Linked DNA regions of Pleurocapsa sp. PCC 7327. The protein of the gene in region 1 interacts with the protein of each later gene in a pairwise test. Links are inferred from orthologs where the notes say so. Each region holds a gene or a part of one and is shown on either strand. Other genes may lie near its edges. The genes, in order: PLE7327_RS10925 and PLE7327_RS19685.

Region 1 (17,437 bases):
GCTCTCAATCCTCACATCGGCTATCTCAATGCTGCTGCGGTCGCTAAAGAATCTTTGGAAACGGGCAAGTCTCTCCGACAAATCGTGCTTGAGAAAGGACTGATGACTGAAGAAGCCTTGGCAAAAGTTCTCGATTTAGAACAGATGAGTGCTATGCCGCAAGACTGACTTATTGGAATGGTTTTATGATGACAGAAAAGTGAATGCCATCTTCTTGCCAGGTATTGCCATCAAGATTGTCTTCGACCAGAGGAATGCTCCAGTCGATGCGGGCGCTCAAAAAATCCCCCATTTGCCACTGCAATCCCAAACCAACCGAAACTAGGGTTTGAGGATCGCGATTAGCCACTCCGGCATTGTTCTAACCCGTACCAACGTTCCCTTATTGTTATTAGTTAGTCTTTAATTGTTGTTTTTTTTGATATTATAAGAATTGGGATAAGATGTTTCGCTTCGCTATCGCTACGATCGACATGACATTGACTGCTATATATTACAATTTTAACAGCAATCAATTCTGACAATAAATATTAAAATTATTTGAAAATATTGTTAATTCAAAAAGAAAATTCAGTGAGATTAATGCGCAATCATCTTATATTAATAAATTTATTTTGCCGATGTTTTATTTTACAGAAAATACGCTCAATAACTCTCATTTTTTAAGTGGGAAAGGAAGCACCGTTTTATCCTTTGCTTTTTGTATTTTGTCCCTTATCAAAAGTCTTTTGTTCTTTCTCCTTTTCCCAAGCGAAGCTTGCTCCCTTCCCCCCAATCCCAATGACCGATGACCAATCACACTCTCATTCCTGTCATAAATGAACGGAGATAAGTTAATCGTTCAATCGCAATTAATAGTTTTTAAATCAAGTCCTTTTTCAAAAATTTTATCAATCGGCAGCATTTGACCGTCAGTTGTCATAAATTTATGGTCTTTAGTAGCGCGAATAATTGAACCATCTTCTAAGCAATATTCAAAAATTTCTTGTTTGCCGCGATCGTGCCACTGCGCGATAGGTTGAGTATAAACAAATCCATTTTGATTGACCGTGTAAACGGTGCAATCTATTTGTTCTTCGACAATCTTACCAATGGGCATTGCCCCATATTCAACCGTTAAAATTTTTGTGTCATAACTGAGACAATATTCAGCAAAAAGCATCATCTGATCGAACAATTCTTCAGCAATTTCGCGAACGACTCCATTTCTAGTTGCACCATCAATAAAAATCTCGCGATGCTTCTTCATTTCTTCGGGTTTCTTTTTACCCATGGCACGACGCAATAGATCGGCTTCTCCTAGAGAATATCCGGCTAAATCTTGCGCCATTTTCATGATTTGCTCTTGATAAACGAGAACTGCATAAGTTTCTTTTAGAATTGGTTCGAGTAGAGGATGTTCGTATTTAATCGGTTCTCGACCGTGTTTGCGGTTAATAAATTTAGGAATTAAACCTGCATCTAAAGGTCCGGGTCTATAGAGTGCCAAAATAGAAGAAACATCTTCGATTCCAGATGGTTTTAAATCTTTTACTATCTGACGCATTCCATCAGATTCTAATTGAAAAATTCCTTCTAAATCTCCAGATTCTAAAAGTTTATGTGTTTTTTCTACATCAGGGGGTAATTTTTTAATTTCTCCTTTTGCTAGAATTTGTAGCGCTTTTCTTTCATCAATTGGCAATTGGTCTAAATCTAATTCATGACCTCGATTTTGTTTAATTAACTCGGCGGTTTTCTGGATAGTAGTTAGGTTTTTTAATCCAAGAAAATCCATTTTTAGCAGTCCCAGCGATTCTAAATCTTCCATAAAATACTGGGTAATCGTTGCACCATCATTATTTTTTTGGAGGGGAACAATTTCATCTAACGGTTGCGAGGAAATAACAACTCCTGCTGCATGAACGCCGAAGGTTTTATTAGTTCCTTCGATGCGTATTGCCATATCTACCCAACGCCGAACGGAAATTTCTCCGATTTCTTCTTTACGATCGTTGTAGATTTTTACGGTTTCATTTTCGTAAGCTTGTTTGAACTGTGGTTCTGGCGTCTCATCGGAGATCATTACTTTGAGTTTGGTAGGTTTGCCTCTCGCTACCGGGATTAATTTTGCCATGCGATCCGAATCTGCATAGCTAACGCCTAAAGTTCTGGCAACATCTTTTAATACCGCTTTTGATGTCATGCGGTTAAAGGTAATAATTTGCGCGACGTTACCCTCTCCATATTTTGCAGTAACGTAATCAATCATTTCATCCCGGCGATCGATACAGAAATCTGTGTCGATATCTGGCATTGATTTCCGTTCTGGATTGAGAAATCTTTCAAATAATAATCCGTGGTGAACGGGATCGATGTTGGTAATTTTGAGAGAATATGCAACTAAAGAACCTGCGGCACTTCCTCTTCCTGGTCCAACTGGAATTCCATTATCTCTAGCAAATTTAATGTAGTCCCAAACGACTAGAAAATAGGTTGAAAAACCCATCTTTTGAAGCATTTTTAGTTCATACTCCAGTCGTTCTTTATAAGTTGGATCGATTTCGGCACGCGATCGACATTTGAGGCGTTCCATCAATCCCTGCCAAGCAATTTCTTCTAGATAACTATCTGGCGTATAACCCGCAGGAACGGGATAATCTGGAATTCGAGGTTCGCCTAAAATTTTATAAGGTTCAATTTTATTGGCAACTTCTAAGGTATTATTAATTGCCTCTTCAATAACCTGATCGGGTAAGTGATCGCGGAACAATTGTCGCATTTCTTCAGGTGATTTGACATATTCTGTTCCGCTATAGCGTAGGCGTTTTTCTTCCTGAATTAACTTGCCTGTCTGAATGCACAATAGTGCATCATGCGCTTCCACATCGTAGCAAGAAGTGAAATGGGAATCGTTAGTAGCAATAATTTTAATGTTTAGTTCGCGAGCAATTTTGACAATTTCAACATTAACTACTCGATCTTCTGGATAGCCGTGATCCTGAATTTCCAGATAATAATCGTCTCCAAAAACTTTTTTATACCATTGAGCAACTTCTCTGGCACGTTGTAGATCGCCTGCGAGAATTGATTGAGGAACTTCGCCACCCAAACACGCGCTAGTGACAATCAATCCTTCGCGATATTTTTCTAGCAATTCTTTATTGACGCAAGGACGAGCAAAAATGCCTTTTCCTTGTATTCCTTTAAGGTGAGATATTGTTGTTAATTTAACTAAATTTTTATAGCCTTGGTTATTTTTGGCTAGGACAACTTGATGATATTTCCTACAGCGCTTGTTAACTTCAATGTCGCCGTTAATGACATACATTTCATTGCCGATAATCGGCTTAATCCCTTTGTTTCGGCAAACTTTAAGCAATTCGATCGCGCCGTACATAACACCGTGATCGGTAATCGCGATCGCGGGCATTCCTAATTCTACGGCGCGATCGACGAGATCGGGAATCTGAGAAGCGCCATCGAGGAGGCTATAGTCGCTATGCGTATGTAAACCGACGAAAGACATACTAAGGAAGTAAAAAGGCAAAAGGAAAAAAATTTTAAGGGAAGGTTTTTATTATATAAGGAAAGCTTTCTGTTTCTAAATTAAACTACTTGCCTTGAATGCGATTGTTTACCAACGCTTTCCATTGAGGACTATTTTGGGTAAGGATGCAACCATAAAGTTCTGTTGTCATGGGCAGTACCGTCATCCTATTGTTCGATCTTCGACTTGAGTTGTAGAGTGATTAAAGATTTCAGGACGAAAAACTTGTTATTATAAAATGCAGAATCGTATTGTAGGCTGGAGATATTCTGTCTGCTTCCTCGTTTTATTATTAGGCATTCAAGTTCCCAGACAGGAAATTTTAGCAAATACAGTTGAAGAATCGTTAGTTAGTAAGGAATCTAGAGGGTTTTCTGAATCTCTGTGTCCCAGCGATTTAAAAACAGCAATTGAAACAGTTATTAATCGTCCTGAGTTTAAGCGATCGCGTTGGGGAATTCTGATTCAAACTCTCGACTCTGGAGAGATGCTTTATTCCTTAGATGCTGAAAAATATTTTATTCCTGCTTCCAGCGTCAAATTATTAACGACTGCTGCCGCATTGCTGCAATTAGGATCGCAATTTCGCATTCGTACCTCCGTTTATGGAACGGGAGATATTGCCAATCTTAACACATTAAGATTAGTTGGCAAAGGCGATCCCAGTTTTAGTAGCGATCGCTTAAAAGATTTAGCCCAACAACTCAAACGCCAAGGTGTTCATCGAATATCCAACGTTATTGTTGAGGATAATTATTTCGAGCAAACTGGAATTAATTCTAGTTGGGAATGGGGAGATATTTTTTTCTCTTATGGGACTTCTATTAATAGTCTAATTTTAAACGAAAATTCAGTGACATTAACCCTTTCCCCCCGAGAACCAGATTTCTCCTTAAAAGTAGATTGGTCTGACCCAATTGCAGCTAGACAATGGCAAATAGAAAATCAAACGATAACTGCTTCCGAAGAAACCTCTTCAAGTATAGAAATCCAAGGAAATTTCGGGAGATCGTTTCTAGAAATTCAAGGAGAAATGGCAATCGATTCCGAACCAACTCCTTGGGAGTTAGCTATTGTCGATCCAAATCAATATTTTTTAGAATCTTTTCTTGAGGCGTTAATTGCTCAAGGAATTAAGGTAGAACGAGGAGCGATCGCAAAAGAGTCTAAGGAGAATTCTTTGGGAAAAGAATTAGCCTTCATCGAATCGGATCCTCTGTCGGTTTTATTACAAAAAACTAATCGAGAAAGTAATAATTTATTTGCTGAAGTATTGCTGCAAATCTTAGGCAGCGAATCGCACGATAAAATGGGTTTAGAAGTCGTCAAAGAAAAATTAACCGAACTAGGAGTCAATCCCGAAAGCTACGTTTTAGCAGACGGTTCTGGACTATCTCGCCACAATCTCGTCAGTCCAGAAGCGATCGCGCAAACGTTAAGATTAATGGCACAAACACCAGAAGCAAAGACTTACCAAGACTCCCTAGCCGTTGCCGGAGTTAGTGGCACTTTACAAGAGCGATTTAAGAATACTTTAGTTGCAGAAAATTTGCAAGGAAAAACGGGAACTTTATCGGGAAATTCCGCACTTTCTGGATATTTAACCGTCCCCGGATATCGACGTTTAGTATTTAGTATTATTGTCAATCAATCGGATCGCCCTGCATCGGATTTACGCGCCGCGATCGATGAAATTATCGTGTCAATAAGCCAGTTAAAATCCTGTCAAGAGAAAAGATTATAGCGATTCCCAAGTGAGCGAAGTCGTAACAGGTGCCGGGGAATAAATTAAGCGTCTTATATCTCAAGTACATTAAAATTGAGAGCTTGTACTCTTCGCAACAGGTGCCTGGAAATCAATTTCCAGGCTTACATATCAAGTCCATTTTAATGGACTAAAACATTTATATTATTTAGTCGTCTTTAGACGACTTCACCTATGAGGCAGCGATAGAACATCGCTGACAGACTATTAAGCTACAGCTTATACAACTTTTTCTCCCACTCAAAAGCTGTCTCCACAATGGCTTTTAAATTATCGTACCGAGGGTGCCATCCCAATACTTCCCTAATTCGTTCCGATGCTGCGACAACCCAAGCCGGATCTCCTGCTCGCCTTTCTCCTTCAAAAACCGGAAAATCCACTCCAGATACCTCTTTTACCATCGCGATCGCTTCCCGCACGCTATAACCCCGTCCATAGCCGCAGTTGAGTACCTCACTCTTACCGCCAGCTTGTAAATACCGCAGCGCATCTATATGTGCGGCAGCTAAATCCTCCACGTGAATGTAATCTCGAATTCCCGTCCCGTCAGGCGTAGGGAAATCGCTCCCAAAAATACTTACCGACGATCGCAGCCCCAAAGCTGCCTCGCAACTTACCTTAATTAAATGCGTCGCCTTGGGGTTATACTGACCGATGCGCATTTGTGGATCGGCTCCAGCGACATTAAAATACCGTAAAATGACATAACGAAAACCTGATGCTAGTCCATAGTCTCGAATCATCCACTCGCTCATCAGTTTTGAGCGTCCGTAAGGATTGATCGGTAATGGAGCCATTGATTCTGACACCGGATTTTCTTGTGGATTGCCATACACCGCTGCCGTACTGGAAAAAACGAGCTGATTCACGCCAAAAGCTTGACAGCAACGCAGCAAGTTCAACGTATTGCGACTATTATTGGTGTAGTAATCTAGCGGTCGAACCACCGAATTTGGTACTAAAGTACTAGCGGCAAAGTGCAAGACCGTATCAAACTGATTTTGTGCAAAGGTTCGATATAAGCTCTCGATATCGGCTAGATCTCCAATTGCCAATTCCCCATACAGCACTGCCGAAGGCACTCCAGTAGAGCAGTTATCGTAAACGACGACTTCATAGCCAGCTTCCCCTAGTTGGCGTACCACGTGAGAACCAATATAACCAGCCCCTCCTGTCACCAAAATTTTCTGAGTACTCATCGACCTTTCCCCAGAAAAACAACCCGTATGGTTTTGAGAATAATCATGACATCGAGCAACAAAGAATAGTTTTTGAGATAGTAGAGGTCATAGGCAACTTTTTGGTAAGCATCTTCTACAGAAGCCCCATAGGGATAGTTGACTTGCGCCCAACCTGTAATTCCTGGTTTGACTAAGTAGCGCAAATCGTAATAAGGAATTTCTTGTCTTAATCGGCGATCGAATTCGGGACGTTCTGGGCGAGGACCAATTAAACTCATTTCTCCTTTGAGGACATTCCACAATTGAGGTAATTCATCAATTCGCATGACTCGCAACCAACCTCCCACCCTGGTGATTCGAGAATCTTTCGTGCTAGCCCATTGTACCCCCATCTTTTCTGCGTCGCGATACATCGAGCGAAACTTATGCACTTTAAATTTTTGTCTGTTTAGTCCCGTCCGTACTTGACTGTAGAATATCGGTCCGGGACTGTCGATGGCGATCGCTAGGGAAACTAGCAACATCGCTGGAAGCATTACAATTAGTAATAATCCAGCAATGACAACATCTAAGAGTCGTTTGAGCTTGACGTTGATGCGACTGTGTAGCAGGCTGAATCCAGCCGCAAAAGCAAACCAATCCTCCCTAATTAACACGGGGGGGATTTTTCCCCAAAATTGCTCGTAAAAAGCCGATAGCTCATAAACATATATGCCTCGCAAGCGCATTGCCATTAATTGTCTTACCGTTGCATCCGATAAAGGTTCCTTGTCCTGAGCGATTAGCACCCCCGACCACTGCTGTTGGCACAAGATAGCAAGTTTATCCGTACTTCTAACAGATAAAGCAAGATTGCCCTTAGCAACGGGTTTGTCCTCGCGATCGCTCCAAAAAACAAACTCGGTTTTAGGACTGAAAGCTCGATATTCGCATTCCAGTTGTGCCGCCTCTTCTCTACTGCCAATCACTAACCAACGGCTCTGTTCTATCTTTCGCTGCAACCATCTAACCACAGCGAAACGCGAGATGACTGCCCAGATCGCAAAAAAAACCATGCCCAGCAGCAAAATTCCCCGACCTGTAATCGGTTGGCTTCCCCACAAGCCAGCTATATAAATGAAAGAGCTGGCGAGTCCAAACGTAACTGCTAAACTGAGTAGGACGCGAGCTGGGGTCAAGCGACCAGCAATGTGAACTGCGTATCGATCCAGCCTATAGGTATCTGCTATATACAGTCCTAACAAACACAGTGAAATAATCCCATAAGAAAGTAGGGAATCCCAGCTCATTAAACGATCGATCCGCAACAAAAAGGCAACGTTAAAACATACAATTAGACCAACAATATCGCTGCCTAGCAACAGCCAAGGAATGGTTTTTCGAGAAATAATATTGTACATGCTCCGCTCCTCACCCCTCTTATCCAATGCGATTGAGAAATTAATTGAGCAATTATAAGCGATTGTTTATTGAATTGGCTGATTTTTGAAAGAAGTTAAAAACCTCGTCTTCTCAGTTTTCTTGCTCGTCATAAACTCCTAAGTTTGCCTTTGGATACTTGCTGATAAAATTAGCATATTAGGCGGTTAGAGGCTTAATATTAAGATCGCGTTCTAGTATCTTGACATGAAGCATATCGACAAGCTCCTTTTTGCGGCAGCTAGCACCTATCTCGGTACGGTCTTATTTTGGCTGGTTAGCAACGATCGACTCGCGCTTCCTTGGGCGGCTAAGCCTCAACCTCAACCCGTCGCTCAAACTAAGCAAGTGTCCCCCGCAGATGCTCGATTCATCGCTTACCTAGAGCGCTCGCTCGAACGAATCAAAGCAGAACCCGAAAAAGCTACCGCTGCGGCACCCGCTCCGCCAACGGTTGCCATTCCTCCAGCTATGACTTCCAGCGAACCGCCTCCGCCTCCTGAGAACGCACCGACTATTATTGAAAAGATCTACGTTCCTGTTTATCCGCAAGCCCCGCCAACCTCAGTAGGAGAAGCTCCCAAACCTGCTCCTACAGCAATGCCTTCGCCAAAAGCAGCCCCCACTTCAAAAACCGATAAGGCAGACATCACCCTGGTAGGCGTGCTGGAATCTGGAGATCGCTCCTATGCATTATTCGATGTCAAAGGGACGACTCGGCGGTTCGAGCAGGGCGAAGTTCTTGGTGCTAGCGGCTGGACGCTAGTAGGCATACAGAATCAACAGGCGATCGTCCACTCCAACGGCGCGACTCGCTCTCTTGAGGTAGGACAGGGGTTTTAAAGAAGTCGGAAGTTAGAAGTCGAAAGTCACAAGGATGGGATATAACTAACGAAGAACTAATAACAACCAGCGATCGACAATGGGTTTATTTGATGAAGTTAGTCGGTTCCTCGAAACTCGGCTCGAAGAATTTTTACGCAATAATCCGCATCTGGAGTTGCAAGCGCTCCTAGAGCAACTGCGAGAACAAGAGCAAGGTACGATACGCTTAATTACCGACCTAGAGCGAGAAAAACAGCGCTTGGAAACTGAAATTCTCTCCGTCGCTCAAGATATCAAAACTTGGCATCTCAGAATCGATAAGGCAAAAGCGGCTGGAAGATTGGATCTAGCTCAAGCAGCGCAAGAAAGAGAAGCAGCGTTGTTGCGTCAGGGCAACCAGCTTTGGGGACAAATGGAAGGAGCCAGAAAACGTATTCTCCAGTCCCAGGAGCTGTTGCGTCAGATTCAGCAGAGAAAGCAAGAAGTCCAAGCTAAAGCGGCTCAAGCTAAAGCGACTCAAGCTAAAGCCACAAGCACGTCTAACTGGGATACGATCGGTTGGGATCGGGGAAGCAGTTATAGTAGAGCAACCGACCCTTTAGAAGCGCAATTTCAGCGTTTGGAAACAGATGAAGAACTCGAACGGATGAAGCGCAGTATGGGGCGTTAATCGGGGAATAAATAAGCACAGAAGAGCAGAAGCATTTGTTTGACCTCACGCAAAGGCGCAAAGAAGTATCTCCAACCAACGATTAACAACTAACTATTAACCAATCCTAAAAATCGATCGCAAAAAAGTCTTAATTGGTTCTTGCGATCGCAGAAAAACACGAGCGCAATTTCGTCCCGGCATGCCTGAAATCGATCCGCCTGGATGGGTTCCCGCACCAGTTAAATATAATCCTTTAATTGGGGTTTTGTAGTTGGCAATTTCGGGTAGAGGGCGCAGAAAAATCATTTGGTCGAGGGTCATGTCGATGTGATAGTAATTGCCTTTATAGGAACCCAATCTTTCGCCTAATTCTGCCGGACTTTCTACCCGACGCGCAATTATTGCTTTCTTAATATTGGGCGCGTATTCTGCTAGTTTATCAATGACGCGATCGGCTACTTTATTTTTCAGTTCGTCCGTCCAACCCGTGCCATTTAATCCCGTTCCTTCAGCACCAGCAATCTGATAGGGGGCAAAAAATTCGATCCACAAAGTATGCTTGCCTTCCGGTGCCATCGAAGGATCTAACATTGTTGGAATGTCTAAATAAATCGAGGGATTTTCGTCGGGAATTTCTCCCATAATTGTCAAAGCGTGTGCTTTTTCTACATGTCTAACCGAATCGGCAATCAAGATCGTGCCAGTTAAATATTCATCTTTGTGACCGTAAGCTTCAAAGCGAGGCGGTTCTGAGAGGGCACAATCAATTTTAAGAATTGTTTCGTTGTTATTGACAATTCTGCGTTCTAGCCTTTTTCGCAATTCGGGATCGGCATCGTCTGTATCGGCTTTGTCTATCAATTGCAGGAATAAGCGTTGAGCGTCGATATTAGAAATGACTCCTTTCTTGGCAAGATATTCTTTGCCGCCAGCAACCCGCACGCCAGCGGCACGACCATCTTCTACAAGAACTTGCTTGACTGTTTGTTCGGTTAAAATGACTCCGCCTTTGTTTTTAACTAGCTTTACCAATGCCTGAGTCAGCGCTCCCGTACCGCCGCGCGGTCTTGCCATTCCAGGATTGTGGCGCATCGCCATCATCATCGTGCCTACGGCAATGCCTTTTTGGGAAGGAGGTGCGCCAATTTCCGCCGCTAGTCGCGCCAAAGGCGCTTTGACGATTTCGGTGTCGAACCATTCATCGAGCAAATCTTGAGGGGAGCTAATCATTGTGCGGATGAAGTCAAGCGCCTTTTTGCGGGAACCAGCAACCGCTAAAACGTTTTTGAGGCTGTCGAGATCGTAGTTTCTGACAATATCGACGATCGCTTGGGGTGGTACGTTAAATAAAGGCGCGATCGCGCCTATTAAGCGCGACCAATATTGGATAAACTCGGCATATTTTTGGGCATCCCGCTGGCTGTAACGAGCAATCTCAGCACAGGTTTTTTCCAGGGATTGATAGGCTAGGAAATATTTGCCATCGGGATGGGGACAAAAGACTGTCGGATCGCACCAGAGATATTCTAAGCCGTATCGATTGAGTTCCAGTTCCTTGATGACGGGCCCGAGAAAAATAAATTCGTGATCGATCGCGCAGAGATTAAACTTAAATCCAGGGGCATCCTCTGGCATGGCTTCTTCTGTTGTTGCGGCTCCCCCTGGGACTGGACGCTTTTCGAGCATTAAGACGCTGTAGCCTGCTTTGAGCAAGTAAGCGGCACAAACTAGCCCGTTGTGACCAGCGCCAATAATAATAACATCATAGGATTCCATTCAATTTGCTTCCAATGGTTGCAAAGAAATAATACAGAGCGAGGGCAATCTAGGCTTGAGAGAGTCGATTGTAGTAACTTAAGGATTGGTGAATGTTAATACTTTGATTGTGGGAAGTATGAGAGTTATACTAGCAAAGTCCGGCGCTTTTTATCCAAACGGCTCAGAGGTCATCTGAAAAGTCTGTTTTGTCATTCTGAGTGCAGGAGAAGGTAATGAAGAATCTCTCTTTGGAGTTGGTATACTCAGATGTTTCGCTTCGCTATCGCTACGCTCAACATGACATTCTCACTTTTGGGACAACCTGTCAGTTTTGTACGAGCATCAAGTATGGGCAATCGGGAAATGATTTCTAATTTCTAGTTCCTACTTGCTAAGCAACAGTTTCTAGTCAAGCTTTCAGTTTATGAATCCTGTTATTAAAGTTCTTCAACCCTCCGGTATTTTAGATAGCACAAAAGCGAGTCACTTTCGACAAGAGATTAGCAAACTGGTAGAAGACAAGACTGATGTTGTTGTCATTGATTTTAAAGATGTAACTTTTATGGATAGTTCTGGCTTGGGCGCTTTGGTTCTCTCTCGCGAAATCGTCCTCTCGGCTGGAGCTAAACTTTTTCTTTGTGCGATCAACGAGCAAATTAAAATGTTATTTGAATTAACGAATGTCGATCGCGTTTTTGATATTTTTCCAAGCCGAGAAGAATTAGAAGAAAAAATTTTTAACGGTTCTCTACAACTTCCAAGCGATGGAAGTAACTAATAAAAATTAATTTGCATGATGGAAAGATCGTCATCAAATTGCTTTTTAGTATTCCAAGTTTGAATATAATCTAAAAGTAAATCTAGGTTATGACGGGGCATTGAATGATAAATTCTTAGGAATTTAATAAATTCTTTTAATCCCCAAATTTTGCCATCGGGTCTTTCAATTTCGTAGATGCCATCGCTGAAAAGGTAGAGGCTAGAAGGCTGGATAATCTGACAATCGGCATCGGTATATTCGGCATCGGCAAACATGCCGACGGGAAAACCGGGAGTTTTTAGAGGTTGCTCGATGGTCTTTCCCTGGGCATTGGGAGAGAGCAAAATAGCAGGCGGATGTCCGGCACTCGAATAAGTTAACTGAAGTTTTTTGCGATCGTAAACCCCATACCAAATCGTGAAATATTTATCGTTGCGATGAGTCATTTGAAAAATTTTATTTAACCCTCGCAACACTTCGCTAGGACGATAGTAATTAACTTTACTTAAGCCTCTAGAGCGCAATAAATTAATCACCGAAAGCGAGGGTAAAGCCGCTCGCAAACCGTGCCCGGAAACATCGAGCAAATAGATAGCCAAGCGATCGCTATCTAACCAATAATAATCAAAACCATCTCCGCCCAGTTGTCGCGAAGGAATAAATCGCACGTCAATGGCGATCGATGGATCGTTCAAGGGTTCGGGCAAAATAGAGCAAACGTATTCCGCTGCTTCTGCCAATTCAGCTTCTAAAAGTTGTTTTTGAATTTGCAGATCGCGACTGAGTTGATGCAATCTCAATCCCGCCCTGATCCTTGCCTTCAACTCGTTCATCTCAATGGGTTTGCACAGAAAATCATCTGCCCCCGCATCTAGCCCTTTAACCCGATCTTCAATCGATCCCAAGGAAGTGAGCAAGATAAAAAATGTCGTGGAAAGTTCTGGAGTTGTCTTAATCTGACGACAAACCTCCAACCCGTTCATGCCAGGCATTAACCAATCGCAAATCACTAACGCCGGACGGACATGTAATGCTTTTTCCAAGCCTTCCTCGCCGTTGCTAGCGATAATTGCCTCATAGCCGCATTGAGTGAGGGTTCGCTCCAACAAAACCCGAACGATGCTATCGTCGTCAATAATCAGTATTTTTACCATAAGAGGTTGCGTGCGTGTAGAGAGCGTAAGAAGGCGAGATTAGATTGGAGAAACTTTTAAATTCTCTAACCAAATTTTTGAATCTGAAGTTGACATCGTTAAGACAGTGAGATAATTGGATCGGATGTGAATCAGTAATCAAAGTAAGTAGCATGATACTCCAGTTCGACTGGACGAATAGCCAACAAAAGCTATACCCTAGCCGTATTGATTCAACCTTAGTCGATTTAAGAGGCTTTGAACAGTTGAGACTTCCCATAAGAAGTGCTTTCAAGGTTGAGAGCGCCTTACAAGCATTAGACCTTCTTCTGCAACACTTTGACCGACTTTATCAACCTTGGATTCCCAAAAAAGATTGGTTGCAGTGCCAACTAGCACTAGCGGAAGGGTTTACCAATGCTGTTCGACACGCCCACAGAAATCTTCCCCCTGAAACTCCCATTGAGGTGGAAATCGTTCTGAGTCAGCAAAGTATAGAAATGCGCATCTGGGATCGCGGTTCTTATTTCGATTTAGACGGATTTCTGAAAAATGTTGCCCTGCGCAACGATCGTTTGTCCGGGCACGGTCAGGGATTAGTTATTTTACAGAAAATTGCTTCTCATTTGAGCTATACTCGCACGAATGACGATCGCAATTGTTTGTTAATCGTCAAGCAATTTTCCTCGGAAACCCCAATTGCTGTCAATGACCCCTAGAATTCTCTAACGTTCCTAATTATCGGAAACTATATTAACTCTTTACTTCTGTAATTGTTATGTTTAATTCAAATGAAAAAAATTCAATGCGTTGTATCGCCGCAGTGGCTTTGGGAGCGCTTGCATGACCCACAGCATGACCCACAGGTTGTTGTAGTCGATTGCCGCTTTCAATTAGCGAATCCTCAATGGGGATATCAACAATATTTCGCCAGTCACGTTCCTGGTGCTTACTATCTCGATCTCGAAAAAGACCTCTCCGCTCCCCCGAACAAACACGGCGGACGACATCCTTTGCCCGATCGCGATTTGCTAGCTCAAAAGCTTGCCAGCATCGGCATTGTCTCTGGCGAAACCCTAGTAGTGGCTTACGACGATTCTCGCTTTGCCTTTGCCGCTCGCCTGTGGTGGCTGTTGCGTTATCTCGGACACGATAGGGTTGCTCTCCTCGACGGTGGCTGGCAGGGATGGATAGCGGACGGATATCCCGTCTGCGATGCGATTCCTGCACCCAAATCGGGCAACTTCGCGCCCAATCCTCAACCCGATTGGATTGTCGATATCGAAACGGTTAGAGCGAGGAAAGATTCGCCCTCGGTAGTGTTGCTCGATTCTAGAGACGGCGATCGCTATCGCGGCGAAAGAGAACCCATCGACCCGATCGCCGGGCATATCCCCGGCGCTGTCAATTCCCCTTGGCAACTGGTTTCTAACGAACGAGGCAACCTTCAGCCTCTCTCCAGACAGCAGCAACTATGGGCAGATTATCAACAAGCTGACGAAATTATCGTCTACTGTGGCTCTGGGGTAACGGCTTGCGTCAACCTTTTCTCGATGGAACTTGCTGGAATCCGTACAGCTAAGTTATATCCCGGTGGATGGAGCGATTGGTGTTCCTATCTCATCTAAGTAGGAAAAATTTTGCCTACTTATAGGAATCTAAAAATCGTAAATTTTGCCCTCGGCTTTTTACTAAAAAAAGCTGCTAAAATAGTAGATTAAATTATGTAATTAAATTAGTTATCTTTAAAAAAATTAGGTATGAGCTTTTATGACTTACTTTAATAATTGTACTTGTCAAAAAAAGGATAGACTATCTATTTTTGTCGATGGAAACAACATGTTTTATGCCCAGCAAAAAAATGGATGGTTTTTCGATCCTAGGCGCGTTCTAGAATATTTTACCAGCGATCCTACCGTTACTTTGATTAATGCTTTTTGGTATACTGGCTTAAAAGATTCTCAGGATCAAAGGGGTTTTAGAGATGCATTAATCAGCCTCGGCTATACGGTAAGATACAAAATTTTAAAAGAATATTACGACGATAGTTCCGGTCGCTATTCCCAAAAAGCTAACCTCGATATAGAAATTGTTGTAGATATGTTTAATACTGTCGATCAATACGATCGCGTTATTTTATTTAGCGGCGACGGAGATTTTGAGAGAGCGATCGAACTCCTGCGTTCTAAAAATACCCACATCACCGTTGTATCGACAGAAGGAATGATTGCCAGAGAGCTAAGAAATGCCACCGATCGCTACATCGACCTCAATGACATTCGCGACAAGATCGAAAAAACGGATTCTTAATCTATTCAACTCACAAATTAATGGCTTAATATAGAATTTAAGCCGATATTATCGATAAGTTTTGCCAAAAATTCTCAAATAACGTGCAAATAGTGCCATGAATAATCAACCAGATCGCATTATCATCTTCGATACCACGCTCAGAGATGGCGAACAGTCGCCAGGAGCTACCCTGAATGTAGATGAAAAGCTAACGATCGCGACGGCACTAGCACGACTGGGAGTAGACATAATTGAAGCAGGCTTCCCCTACGCCAGTCCGGGAGATTTTGAAGCCGTTCAAAAAATTGCCGAAGCCGTTGGAGTCGAAGGAGGACCCACTATCTGCGGTTTGGCAAGAGCGACCCAACAGGACATCAAAGCCGCAGCAGAAGCCCTCAAGCCCGCCGCTAAGAAAAGAATTCACACTTTTCTCGCTACATCTGATATCCACTTAGAGTACAAACTCAAAAAGACGCGGCAGGAAGTTTTGCAGATCGTGCCGGAGATGGTCGCCTATGCCAAGTCGCTGGTAGACGACGTAGAGTTCTCGCCAGAAGATGCCGGACGCAGCGATCCGGAATTTCTCTATCAGGTACTGGAGAGCGCGATCGCAGCAGGGGCAACCACCGTCAACATTCCCGATACGGTAGGCTACTTGACGCCTAGCGAATTTGGCGCGTTGATAAAAGGAATCAAAGAAAACGTCTCCAACATTGATCGCGCCATTATCTCCGTCCACGGACACAACGACCTGGGTTTAGCAGTCGCCAACTTCCTCGAAGCCGTTAAAAATGGGGCTAGACAGCTCGAATGCACCATCAACGGCATCGGCGAACGGGCAGGCAATGCCGCTATGGAAGAATTGGTAATGGCGCTGCACGTGCGCCGCCAGTACTTTAACCCCTTCTTGGGACGACCCGCCGACTCCACCGAACCGCTTACAAATATTAATACTAAAGAGATTTACCGCACCTCCCGCCTGGTATCCAACCTGACAGGGATGATGGTACAACCCAACAAAGCGATCGTGGGTGCCAATGCCTTTGCCCACGAGTCGGGCATTCACCAGGATGGCGTTCTCAAGCACAAGCTAACCTACGAAATTATGGATGCCGAGTCCATCGGTTTGACCAACAATCAGATCGTGCTTGGTAAACTGTCGGGACGCAACGCCTTTCGCACTCGCCTCAAAGAATTGGGATTCGATCTATCGGAAACCGATCTCAATAAAGCGTTCTTGCGCTTTAAAGAAGTCGCCGACAAAAAGAAAGAGATTACCGACTGGGATTTAGAGGCAATTGTCAACGACGAAATTAATACCGCACCGGAACTATTCCGCCTAGAGTTAGTACAAGTTTCCTGCGGCGATAATGCTCGTCCCACTGCCACAGTTGCGCTGCGTACCCCAGACGGAAAAGAACTTATGGATGCTGCCATTGGTACGGGACCCGTGGATGCCGTCTACAAAGCGATCAATCGAGTGGTGAACATCCCTAACGAACTGATCGAGTTTTCCGTCAAGTCTGTCACGGCAGGGATTGATGCAATGGGTGAAGTTACCATTCGCCTGCGGCACGAAGGAAGAATTTACTCCGGTCATGCAGCGAATACCGATATTATCGTTGCTTCTGCTCGCGCTTACATCAGTGCGCTCAATCGTCTCTATGCAGCGTTGCAGCAGAAGGAAACGGCTGAAAGCGAAGCCCCTCAAGAAGTCGTTGTTTCATAAAGATTAAGAAAGCGAAGCGTAGCCGTGGGAGTGTCAATTCATGTATTGTGACTACTTGGTACAAATCCTGACTGCTCGCGTATATGATGTTGCCCAAGAAACGCCTTTAGAATACGCTCCGAATCTATCGACACGGCTTAATAATAAACTTCTCCTCAAGCGGGAGGATATGCAGTCAGTTTTTTCCTTCAAGCTGCGGGGGGCTTATAACAAAATGGCACAATTGCCGCCGGAGCGGTTGGCACAAGGAGTAATTGCCGCATCTGCGGGAAACCATGCCCAAGGAGTTGCCCTCGGCGCTTCTGTGCTGGGAACGCGAGCGATTATCGTCATGCCAGTGACTACTCCCCAAGTGAAAGTAGACGCGGTTAAAGCGCGCGGGGGAGAGGTCGTG
Region 2 (3,639 bases), 1.9 Mb from region 1 along the record:
GATTTTGCGATCGCCTCGGCGTTCTTCAGCTGCCTTGTCTATAATTCGATGGTAAGGCATCGTTACGTGGGCAGTTTGGGAAATCATCAAATTGCTAGTCGAGACCCCCAACGCTTCGAGGCGATCGATTTCTTCAAGCACCACTTGCGGGTCGATTACCGTCCCAGAGCCGATGATACACTCGGTGTCGGGATACAATATGCCAGAGGGGATCAAGTGCAGTTTAAAGGTTTGTCCTCGGACGACAATCGTATGTCCTGCGTTAACTCCACCTTGAGAACGTACGACTACATCTGCCGACCGACTCAACAAGTCTGTTATTTTACCTTTTCCTTCGTCGCCCCATTGGGCACCAATTACAATGACGTTAGCCAAGAGCTTATCAAATAAGTTTAAAGTTCACACAAACTACAATTATCTCTAGCTGAGGTCATGAGTGTCAACCTTTTTGGGAGAAGAGTTCAGCTCAAAAGGGAATGTCATCTTCATCGGTGAAATTGCTCAAATCCAGTCGCTGTGGGGTCGGGGGAGATTCCTCTAAATCCGGCTTGGTTTCTTGAAGGGGTTGGGAAACCCGAAGATCTGCTGCTTTCTCATTGGTTGTGGGAAATTCGTCATTGATAGGGCGATCCAGGTGGACGATTTCTCCCTCAAAACACTTAGCTAAGCTTTCAGCCGCTTTCTGAAGCTCATCTTCGCAAGAAAACTCTGAAGTCGAGCCATTCTTTATTGCAAGAGATGGGGAAATACCAAGAGAACCAGGTCGGGTTTCCTTCCTGCCATTATTATTGATGCTCTGCTCGGATCTGACAGAAGAGAGAGACTGTTGCTGCGATATTTTTTCTGGTTGGGCTGCTGTTGGTTGGCTTATCGGTTGCGATTCTATAATTTTTGAGGACTCATTGGCAGTCGAACTTGAGGAATGGCGATTTTCCCCATTTTCCTTTCTTTCCATCCCCGCGTCAGAATTAGATAACTCTTCTGAATGCGACTCAGGAGCCGTTGGTACTGCGACTTGAAAATGAACCTTAACTCGATGGTGACAAACAGCCTGAAAAGCTGCTTCAATTTCAGTCAGTTTATCCCTCGCCAGTCCGAGTAAACGCTCGTTTTTAACTCCAATCCAAGCGACGTTTTCGTCTAAACTAATTAGATGACAATGCGAACGGAGCAAAGCTTGGGTAAATATTTGAAGGCGCTCTAATAATGCTTGCCAAATTTGCGTTTGAGAAATTGAGTCGGCAACGGGAACTGGCGCAGCAGGAGAGTCTATTGCTTGAGGTGCGGGAGTGGGTAATTGCGATCGCGGTTTTTCCTGTGGCGGCATGGATGGAGTCGTTGCCATAGAATTGCTAGCAGAAGGCTGTAGCTGCGTTGCTCGACGAGAGAGCGCGATTTCTGAGCTAGTTGGCGGTTGTCCGACGACGGCTCCCCCAGGATGATAAGCAGATGGCAATAATCCCAGTAAGGTAACTTCTAGCCACAGGCGCGGTTGAGTGGTGTTTTTTAGTTGTGCCTCGCTGTCTTTGAGGTGCTGTTGTCCTCGCAGAATTGCGTTCAATTCCCAGCGTTGCGCTTCCTGGCACAATTGCTGCCAAGTTGACGAGGTAACGGCAACCATATCGGGACGGTTGGGTGCAGTTTTGGCAATGAGAAGATTGAGGTAAAAATTGGCTAAATTTTGCAAGATGACTAAGGGTTCTCGACCTCGGTTCATTAAGTGGCGGCATTGTTCTAGCACAGCTTCTGCCTTATCTGAAGCAATCGCGCGCAGCAACTTTAGTAAATCCCGTTCGGCGACAGAACCGACTAAATCCCAAACGCGATCGGGGGTGATTTTACCCGACAATAAACTTAATTGATCCAACAAACTTTGAGCATCTCTCAATCCGCCATTGGCAATTTGTGCGACTAAAATAATCGCTTCGTCATTAATCTCGATATTTTCTTGGCTGGCAATGTACTTTAGATGGGCTACCATCGACTCTAAAGGAATCCGCCGAAAATCAAAGCGCTGGCAGCGAGAAATAATCGTAGGCAAAACTCGCTGGGGATCGGTAGTGGCAAGGATAAAGATTACCCGTTCTGGCGGTTCTTCTAAGGTTTTTAGCAAGGCATTAAACGCGGCAGTGCTGAGCATATGGCATTCATCGATCGCATAAACCTTGTAGCGACACTGTACCGGGGCAAATTGCGCTCTTTCGATGAGATCGCGGATGTTATCGACTCCCGTATTACTGGCTGCGTCAATCTCGATCGCGTCTAAGGCAGAACCCCGCGCGATCGCCCGACAAACCTCGCATTTTCCGCATGGCGTTGGCGTTGGTCGCTCGCTTGACAGACAATTGAGAGATTTCGTCAAAATTCTTGCTGAAGATGTCTTCCCCGTTCCCCTCGGTCCCGCAAATAGATAGGCAGGTGCAATTCGTTGGCTGACAATGGCATTGGTCAAGGTAGTCGCGATCGCTTCCTGTCCCACCAGGTCAGCAAAGGTTTGAGGGCGGTATTTGTGATGCAGAGGTTCGTAAGACATATATCAGTGACCAGCGATCGCTAACCAGTTATATCAAATCCATTTAATTAGTCATAATATGTAGTGCGACCATCTTGGTCGCGAGCGGGACTTGTTATTGTGGTCGTTCAACCGGATTTGATATTATCGGTGATTCGATTTTGGTCGCCGTTGTGCTGAAAGTTAATGCAAGCGGCGTGCGGCGACTGCGTTCTCCAGATTTTAGATTTAGGAGTAGTTAGTAGGAATTGGTCAGTTGTCTTTTGTCATTGGTCATTGGTCATTTGTTAGTGGTTAGCCTTGTTTCCCTTCTCCCCCTGCCTCCAACACTTCCCGCACTCCCCACCCCCCTCTGTCCTTCCCGTGCTTTTGTTATCTGCTCACGGGGGAGTTCTATTATCCTACGTACCATCCCGCAATAGATCGGAACAAATGTATTATATCAAGGGCATCTTCAATCTCAAAAAAAAACCTCAGTTTTTACCGAGGTTAGGATAGGAGAACTCAATGTCAATGGGAGATAACAAAACTATGAACCCTTTGCTCGATCTTAAAAAATTTAAGCTCCAAGCAGGGTTATTGTCATATTATAAACAAAAGTAACAATTATGTAACAAAATATCTATAAGAATTGACAAATCGCAATTTATTCTATATGGATTGACATGCTAGAGGAAGTTAAAAACTAGCGATCGCTCATCCGCTCATCAAGCCTGACCTAAGCGAAGTCCATCAAGCTCAAAACTACATATAACTTCGTAAAAATACAAACAAGCGACAGAAAAAACAAAGTAATCTAACAATCCCTCAATAATTATTTCGATTGGGTGTCAATCTCTAATTCGGTCGAGATAATCAAGGATAAGTAAAGACCGAATTAATTTCTTCTCTGGCACCACGAAAATTTAATCAAAGTTCTCAAGCAGAATAGGAGAGAAAAAAATATGACTATTACTAATTTTTTACAAAACTTTGTTCAATATCTTACAGAAGCTTTTGCTCGAATTTTTGGTCCCAATGACGATGAATATCCTAGCATTGGCATACAACCATTTGAAGGAGAACCTTACGAGCGAGCTTCAGAAGCAGAGTGGTGATCTTTCAAAATCAAAAAGGCAGTTTTACGG

Evidence for each region.
Region 2: the proteins of PLE7327_RS10925 (region 1) and PLE7327_RS19685 interact in binary tests that used the Escherichia coli proteins (3 or more experiments, as listed by UniProt). The link is inferred for Pleurocapsa sp. PCC 7327 from one-to-one orthologs.

The regions. Positions count from the first base shown.
Region 1 is NC_019689.1:2,435,418-2,452,854, reverse strand. The notes cover bases 642-3,860. They hold PLE7327_RS10925 (trans-splicing intein-formed DNA polymerase III subunit alpha N-terminal partner DnaE-N), read right to left. Parts: upstream 3,509-3,860; coding sequence 842-3,508; downstream 642-841. Other genes in these bases: dacB (D-alanyl-D-alanine carboxypeptidase/D-alanyl-D-alanine-endopeptidase), read left to right, coding at 3,768-3,860. Also shown: PLE7327_RS10935 (aspartate ammonia-lyase), read left to right, coding at 1-168; PLE7327_RS10930 (hypothetical protein), read right to left, coding at 170-349; more of dacB, read left to right, coding at 3,861-5,273; UDP-glucose 4-epimerase GalE, read right to left, coding at 5,507-6,493; PLE7327_RS10910 (sugar transferase), read right to left, coding at 6,490-7,875; PLE7327_RS10905 (hypothetical protein), read left to right, coding at 8,102-8,737; PLE7327_RS10900 (TIGR04376 family protein), read left to right, coding at 8,817-9,389; beta-carotene ketolase CrtO, read right to left, coding at 9,486-11,147; PLE7327_RS10890 (STAS domain-containing protein), read left to right, coding at 11,554-11,907; PLE7327_RS10885 (PP2C family protein-serine/threonine phosphatase), read right to left, coding at 11,904-13,043; PLE7327_RS10880 (ATP-binding protein), read left to right, coding at 13,301-13,741; PLE7327_RS10875 (sulfurtransferase), read left to right, coding at 13,814-14,650; PLE7327_RS10870 (NYN domain-containing protein), read left to right, coding at 14,793-15,332; PLE7327_RS10865 (2-isopropylmalate synthase), read left to right, coding at 15,430-17,043; ilvA (threonine ammonia-lyase, biosynthetic), read left to right, coding at 17,084-17,437. UniProt on the Escherichia coli protein: DNA polymerase III is a complex, multichain enzyme responsible for most of the replicative synthesis in bacteria. This DNA polymerase also exhibits 3' to 5' exonuclease activity. The alpha chain is the DNA polymerase catalytic subunit.
Region 2 is NC_019689.1:4,369,299-4,372,937, forward strand. What follows is about bases 1-2,990. They hold PLE7327_RS19685 (DNA polymerase III subunit gamma/tau), read right to left. Parts: upstream 2,534-2,990; coding sequence 467-2,533; downstream 1-466. Other genes in these bases: PLE7327_RS19680 (adenylosuccinate synthase), read right to left, coding at 1-375. Also shown: PLE7327_RS25000 (hypothetical protein), read left to right, coding at 3,457-3,609. UniProt on the Escherichia coli protein: Part of the beta sliding clamp loading complex, which hydrolyzes ATP to load the beta clamp onto primed DNA to form the DNA replication pre-initiation complex.